3 regions of the Janthinobacterium rivuli genome follow, and region 1 is predicted to be linked to each of the others. Evidence: predicted binding sites of a transcription regulator. Region 1 holds the regulator's gene; each other region holds the start of a gene.
What was found. Region 1 encodes NrdR, which represses ribonucleotide reductase genes. Its sites were predicted from a motif close to CACNANATNTNGTG; they were not measured.
Positions count from the first base shown of each region.

Region 2: a site for NrdR is predicted at 1,318-1,331, ahead of P9875_RS12035 (ribonucleoside triphosphate reductase). Genes of this name have one in related genera too.
Region 3: a site for NrdR is predicted at 1,578-1,591, ahead of P9875_RS26225 (ribonucleoside-diphosphate reductase subunit alpha). Genes of this name have one in related genera too.

Region 1 covers NZ_CP121464.1:2,063,265-2,065,529, reverse strand. Annotated here, with positions in the region: gene pilV (type IV pilus modification protein PilV) at 1-434, opposite strand, end outside; gene nrdR (transcriptional regulator NrdR) at 650-1,111, opposite strand; gene glyA (serine hydroxymethyltransferase) at 1,255-2,265, opposite strand, start outside.
Region 2 covers NZ_CP121464.1:2,623,496-2,625,760, forward strand. Annotated here, with positions in the region: gene P9875_RS12035 (ribonucleoside triphosphate reductase) at 1-1,271, opposite strand, end outside; gene P9875_RS12040 (hypothetical protein) at 1,390-1,806, opposite strand; gene ubiU (ubiquinone anaerobic biosynthesis protein UbiU) at 1,969-2,265, shown strand, end outside.
Region 3 covers NZ_CP121464.1:5,775,538-5,777,802, forward strand. Annotated here, with positions in the region: gene P9875_RS26225 (ribonucleoside-diphosphate reductase subunit alpha) at 1-1,312, opposite strand, end outside; gene ampD (1,6-anhydro-N-acetylmuramyl-L-alanine amidase AmpD) at 1,705-2,265, opposite strand, start outside.

The DNA of each region.
Region 1 (2,265 bases):
CAGGCCCACTGCAAGCCTTGGCCGACGGCATCCCACGCGGAAGTGTCGCGGCAAATGCGCAGGCGCGCGCCGGGCAAGGCCGCATGCAGCCGCTGCTGCCATTCGGCGATATCGAATTGCGCCAGTTCGGCCGCGCTGCAGGCGGCAACGCCGAGGCAGTCGGGCGCGCCGCCGCCCGCTTCCGCGCCGTCCGCCGCCGTGTATGCCACGTTCAGGTAGGGGTTGCCCGTATCCGGGCCATGCATGAGCACGCTGTTCGCGCGCATGCGTTCGGCCATGCCGGCGGCCAGTTGCACGCCCGCCGACAACAGTGCCGACTCATGGCGCGCGCGCAGGGAGTTCAGTTGCAAAATGCTGGCACCGAGCAGACCCAGCGCCAACAGCAGCAGCGACACCAGCACCTCGACGAGGCTGCTGCCACCCGCAGGAAACATAGTGCGACCGCCCTTGCCCATGCGCTACTCCCTTCCGCAGACAGAGTCGCAAGAACAGGCGGCCCAGCTACAAGATAGGCGTGCGCAAAAAGCCGTGTCTGCGCTAGCGCAAACAGCACGGCGATAAGGTGAGAAGAACAGCGTTGGTGTTGATCAGGCCGCTTGCCAGGCGAACCTTGGCGTGGTGAGCAAGAAGGCGAGCAAGAAGCAGAACGTCAGGGCTTGCGCGCCTGCCCCACTTCGGCGATCGCGTCCTGGAATTCGGCCAGGTCTTCGAAGTTCTTGTAGACGGAGGCGAAGCGGATGTAGGCGATCTTGTCCAGGCGCTTCAATTCCTGCATGACGAGTTCGCCGATATAGCCGGAATCGACTTCGCGCAAGCCGCTGGTGAGCAGTTTTTCCTGGATGGAGGCGATGGCCGTATCCACGGAGGCGGCCGCGACGGGACGCTTGCGCAAGGCCAGCATCAAACTGCCGCGCAACTTATCCGCAGCGAACTCCGTCCGGCTGCCATTCTTTTTGACGACGGCCGGCATGATAAGTTCAATGCGCTCGTAAGTGGTAAAACGCTTGTCGCATTTGCCGCAGCGGCGGCGGCGCCGAATGGCATCCCCTTCCTCCGATACGCGCGTATCGAGAACCTGGGTGTCGCCGTGCTGGCAAAATGGACATTTCATGGGCTGGCTACAACTTTATAGTAATAATTACGGGAAATCGCCGCTCTTGTACAAAGGGCGCCCGAATCACTCCGGGCGCCCTTGGGCACGAAGGAATGTGTCATACAGAATCTTACTCCGTATGACACATTCTGGACAAATAATTATGCAGCGTACACAGGGTGCGCGTCGGCCAGCACTTTCACGGCCGCTTTCACGCGCTCGATGGTGGCGGCGTCATGCGGATTGTCCAGCACGTCGGCGATCAGGTTGCCCACTTCTTCCGCTTGCGCTTCCTTGAAACCGCGCGTCGTCATCGCCGGGCTGCCCAGGCGGATGCCCGAGGTGACGAAAGGTTTTTGCGGGTCGTTCGGGATGCCGTTCTTGTTGCAGGTGATGTGCGCGGAACCGAGGATGGCTTCGGCTTCCTTGCCCGTCAGGTTCTTGGCGCGCAGGTCGACCAGCATGACGTGCGATTCGGTGCCGCCGGAAACAATGCGCAGGCCGCGCTTGATCAGGGTTTTCGCCAGCACGTCGGCGTTCTTGATCACTTGCTTCTGGTATTCGACGAATTCAGGGCTCAGCGCTTCCTTGAAGGCGACAGCTTTGCCGGCGATCACGTGCATCAGCGGGCCGCCCTGGATGCCAGGGAAGATGGCCGAGTTGATGGCTTTTTCGTGTTCGGCCTTCATCAGGATGATGCCGCCGCGCGGGCCGCGCAACGATTTGTGCGTGGTCGAAGTGACGAAGTCGGCGAACGGCACCGGGTTCGGGTACAGGCCGGCGGCGATCAGGCCGGCGTAGTGGGCCATGTCGACCATGAAGTAGGCGCCAACTTCCTTGGCGATCTTGCCGAAGCGTTCGAAGTCGATCTTTTTCGAGAACGCCGACGCGCCGGCGATGATCAGTTTTGGCTTGCGTTCGCGGGCCAGGCGTTCCATCGCCTCGTAGTCGATGTCTTCTTCCGCCGTCAAGCCGTAGGAGACGACGTCAAACCATTTGCCGGACATGTTCAGCGGCATGCCGTGGGTCAGGTGGCCGCCTTCGGCCAGCGACATACCCATGATCAGGTCGCCTGGTTTCAACATGGCGAAGAACACGCCCTGGTTCGCCTGCGAACCGGAGTTCGGCTGCACGTTCGCGCATTCGGCGCCGAACAATTGCTTGACACGGTC
Region 2 (2,265 bases), 560 kb from region 1:
GCGCGCACGTGGTCGAGCAGGCGTATCGCCAGCGCATGGCCCTCGGCGGACGTGATGTCGTAAGCGTCGCCGCTGAAATTGCGGATCATCTCGTTGATGCCGTTCACGCCCAGGGTGGAAAAGTGATTGCGCAAGGTGCCCAGGTAACGCTTCGTGTACGGGAACAGGCCTTGCTGCATCAGTTCCTCGATGGTGCGGCGCTTGATTTCCAGGCTGGCCTTGCCCAGTTCCAGCAGGCGGTCCAGGTCGGCCAGCAACGCTGGCTCGTCGCCGCGCCACAAGTGGCCCAGGCGCGCGCAGTTGATCGTCACCACGCCCAGGGAACCGGTCTGCTCGGCGGAACCGAATAGGCCATTGCCCCTTTTGAGCAGTTCGCGCAAGTCCAGCTGCAAGCGGCAGCACATGGAACGTATCATGTTCGGCTTGAGTTCCGAATTGATGAAGTTCTGGAAGTAGGGCAGGCCGTAGCGGGCCGTCATCTCGAACAGGCGTTCCGCGTTTTCGCTATGCCAGTCGAAATCCTCGGTGATGTTATAGGTGGGGATGGGGAAGGTGAAGACCCGGCCCTTGGCGTCGCCCGCCATCATGATCTCGATGTAGGCGCGGTTGATCATGTCCATCTCCGCCTGCAGCTCGCCATAGCTGAAGTCCATCTCCTGGCCGGCGATGACGGGAATCTGCTCGCGCAGGTCGTCCGGGCAGACCCAGTCGAACGTGAGGTTGGTGAACGGCGTCTGCGTGCCCCAGCGCGATGGCACGTTGAGGTTGAAGATCAGCTCCTGCATGTACTGGCGCACGTCTTCGTAGCGCAGGCTGTCCTTGCGGATGTAGGGCGCCATGTAAGTGTCGAAGGAGCTGAACGCCTGCGCGCCGGCCCACTCGTTTTGCAAGGTGCCGAGGAAATTGACGATCTGGCCGATGGCGCTCGACATGTGCTTCGGCGGGCCCGATTCGATCTTGCCCGGCACGCCATTCAAGCCTTCGTGCAGCAGGGTGCGCAGCGACCAGCCGGCGCAATAGCCGGCCAGCATGTCGAGGTCGTGGATGTGCAGCGCCGCTTCGCGGTGCGCCGCGCCCACTTCCGGCGGATACACCTGGTCCAGCCAGTAGTTGGCGATGACCTTGCCCGACACGTTGAGTATCAGGCCACCCAGCGAGTAGCCCTGGTTGGCATTGGCGTTGACACGCCAGTCGCGCCGGTCCAGGTATTCATTGATGGACGCGGCGACATCGACCTGGCCGCGTGTGGGGGAAACTGCATTCGTCGTCATGAAACCTCCAATAAACACAACATGCGGTGTTTTTATGAAGGTTATATACTAAATGTAGTGTCGTCAAAGGTGGCGTGCAGTTGCGTGACGAATCCTTGATGCAGGTGAAAAAACTACCTCAGCCGGTTTTGTTCCAGCGCGTTTCGCGCAGGATCAGCCAGCTCGCGCAAAAGAACGCGGCGCCGCAGGCGGCGATGCTGGCGACGGAGGCGGGCAGCACGTGCGCCCAGATTTCCAGCGGCGAGTAGGTGCTCCAGCTGGCCACGCGTGCGTCGAACGTCACGTAGTTCGCCAGCAGCCAGTAGATGGCCAGCAGGCCCGTGCAGATGGCGGCCTGGCGCAGCAGCGGCAATTGGCGGCGCGCGAACACGGCCAGCAGGAACAGCAGCAGCACGCCCGGATACGCGCCCAGCACTTCGGGCGACAGCACGGAGATGGTCCCTGCGTCATAGCCATCGGCCGGGCCGGCCCACTGCACTTGCAGCGCGGTGAGGAACAAGGTAAGCAGGAAAATCAGCAGCGGTTTGCGGGTCATGGCGGTCAATCGACGAGGGTGAAAAGTGGGGCATTTTACAGCCAGGTCAAGCAAGTTGAACGCGCGCCAGCCATGCATGCATTCCTTCACCTGCGTCAAGGACTGGGCGGCATGGGCGGGGCTATAGTCTGCACCCTGAGCCGATACAGGACTGTGAATATCATGATGCTTGATTCAACCACCGCCACCCGCGTGGCCGGACCGCTGGAACTGGTCTGCCCCGCCGGCAGCCTGCCTGCCTTGAAAGCGGCCGTCGACAATGGCGCCGACACCGTCTACCTGGGCTTTCGCGACGCCACCAATGCGCGCAATTTCGCCGGCCTCAATTTCGACGAGAAGGCCATCGCCGAGGGCGTGCGCTACGCCCATCAATATGGACGCAAGGTGCTGCTGGCGCTGAACACCTATCCGCAGCCGCACAACTGGGCCGTGTGGCGCAGCGCCATTGACCGCGCCGCG
Region 3 (2,265 bases), 2.6 Mb from region 1:
CCACGGCCGTGTCATTGACCACTTTCAGGAACGGCACCACGCCTTGCGACTTGCCGTTGGTGCCCTTGATGTGGGCGCCCAGGGCGCGCACTGGCGTCCAGTCGTTGCCCAGGCCGCCGGCGAACTTGGCCAGCAATGCGTTGTCCTTGATGGCGTCGTAGATGCCTTCCAGGTCATCCGAGACGGTGCTCAGGTAGCACGACGACAGCTGCGAGCGCAGGGTGCCCGAGTTGAACAGGGTCGGGGTCGAGCTCATGAAGTCGAACGAGGACAGCAGGCTGTAGAACTCGATGGCGCGCGCTTCGCGGTCCGCTTCGTTCAGCGCCAGGCCCATGGCCACGCGCATGTAGAACGCTTGCGGCATTTCGATGCGCACGTCCTGGATGTGCAGGAAGTAGCGGTCGTACAGGGTTTGCAGGCCGATGTAGCCGAACTGCAAGTCGCGGTCGGCGACGATGGCTTTGGCCAGGCGCTCCAGGTCGAAACTGGCAAGTACCGGGTTCAGCAGCTCGGCGGCGATACCCTTGGCGATGTATTGCGGGAAATATGTCAGGTATTCGGCGGCAGCGGCCGCTTGCGGCACTTCCTTGCCGAACACTTCCTTGCGCACCGTGTGCAGCAGGATGCGGGCCGTGACCTGGCTGTAGGCCGGGTCTTTTTCCATCAGCGCGCGCGCCGCCAGGATGGCCGACTTGTGCAGCTCTTCGACAGGCACGCCGTCGTACAGGTTTTTCACCGTTTCAGCCAGGATGGCGTCGGCATCGACGTGCTTTTCCAGGCCGGCGCAGGCGGCGTTGATCAGGTCGCGTACTTCCTGCATGTCCAGCAGGCGGCGCACGCCGTTGTCGGTGACGTTCAGCTGGGGCGCGGTCACTTGCGCGGAAGCGCCCAGCGCTTCCTTCTGCAGGCGGCGCTCTTCCATGTGCTTGGCGCGGTACAGCACGTAGGCACGCGCCACGTCGTGCTCGCCCGAACGCATCAGCGACAGTTCCACCTGGTCTTGCACGTCTTCGATATGGAAGGTGCCGCCGCCCGGATGGCGGCGCACCAGCGCGGCGACGACGCCGTCGGTCAGCTGTTCCACCAGTTCGCGGATGCGTGCCGAGGCTGCGCCCTGGCCGCCGTTAACGGCCAAAAACGCCTTGGTCATGGCGATGGCGATCTTCGAAGGCTCAAATGCCACCACCGCGCCGTTGCGGCGGATGATGCGATAGTCGCCCAATGCCGCGCCCGTGCTCGCCACGCTGTTGGCCGCGCCTGGCGCTGGCGATACTGGCGTTGGATGGATGGAAATATCTTGTGGTGATTGCATTGAAGCTCCCGTTGTCAGCTAAAGTCAGCCTGCAGTTTTGCTGCCGCGTGTGTTGTTGAATAGAACGCCCGATGGTCAGGGTTTCTTCAGGTATTTGTTGCTAAATAGTAAATTAATAATGCATAAAACAGTGTCAGAATCCATCTCGCCACACCGCACTGCCCGGCTGGCGCGAAACACGATCAAGGGTGGTGAACCGCCAGTTCCAGTGCTTTATCAGCAATCCGGGTAGCTTTGACAATAATTCTGAAAACGTCTGTGATGGCACTACATATAGTCTTTACGTCCAACTTCTGCACTAATTGTAGTGCCCATCGAAGGGCGATGCAATAGTTTTCCGGCATCCGTCGGCGTAATTTTTTGTATTTTCATATACGATTTCGGTTGACTTTTCAGGGTATGGATGGAAAGCCCAATCCCCGCGAAGTAAGCGCTAACGCAGGCTGCCCGCGCAAGGTTTCCAACCAGCACTCTTGGTAAAAAGACCAGTCGAAAAATGGCCCCGGATCCGTCTTCCTTCCCGGCGCGATATGCTCGTGGCCGCGCACCTGCGACAAGCCGTAGCGCGCCACCAGCGCCGCCGTCAACGCCGCCAGCACATGGTATTGCCGCCGCTGGAAGGGTACATCGTCCGCGCCTTCCATTTCGATACCGATGGAATAGCCATTGCACTGCGGGCGTCCTTCGAAGGTGGACGCGCCCGCATGCCAGGCACGTTGATCAGCAGAAACATATTGCAGCAGCGCACCATCGCGCCGCACAAAAAAGTGCGCCGACACCTGCAAGCCACGCAGGTCGGCGAAAGAAGGATCGGCATTATAATCTACCCGGCCCGTAAACAAGTCCGACACATGCGGCCCGCCGAAGTGGCCGCCCGGCAAGCTGATGTTATGGATCACCAGCAAGTCGACTTGCACCCCGTCCGGGCGCGCGTCGTGGTGCGGCGAGTCGTA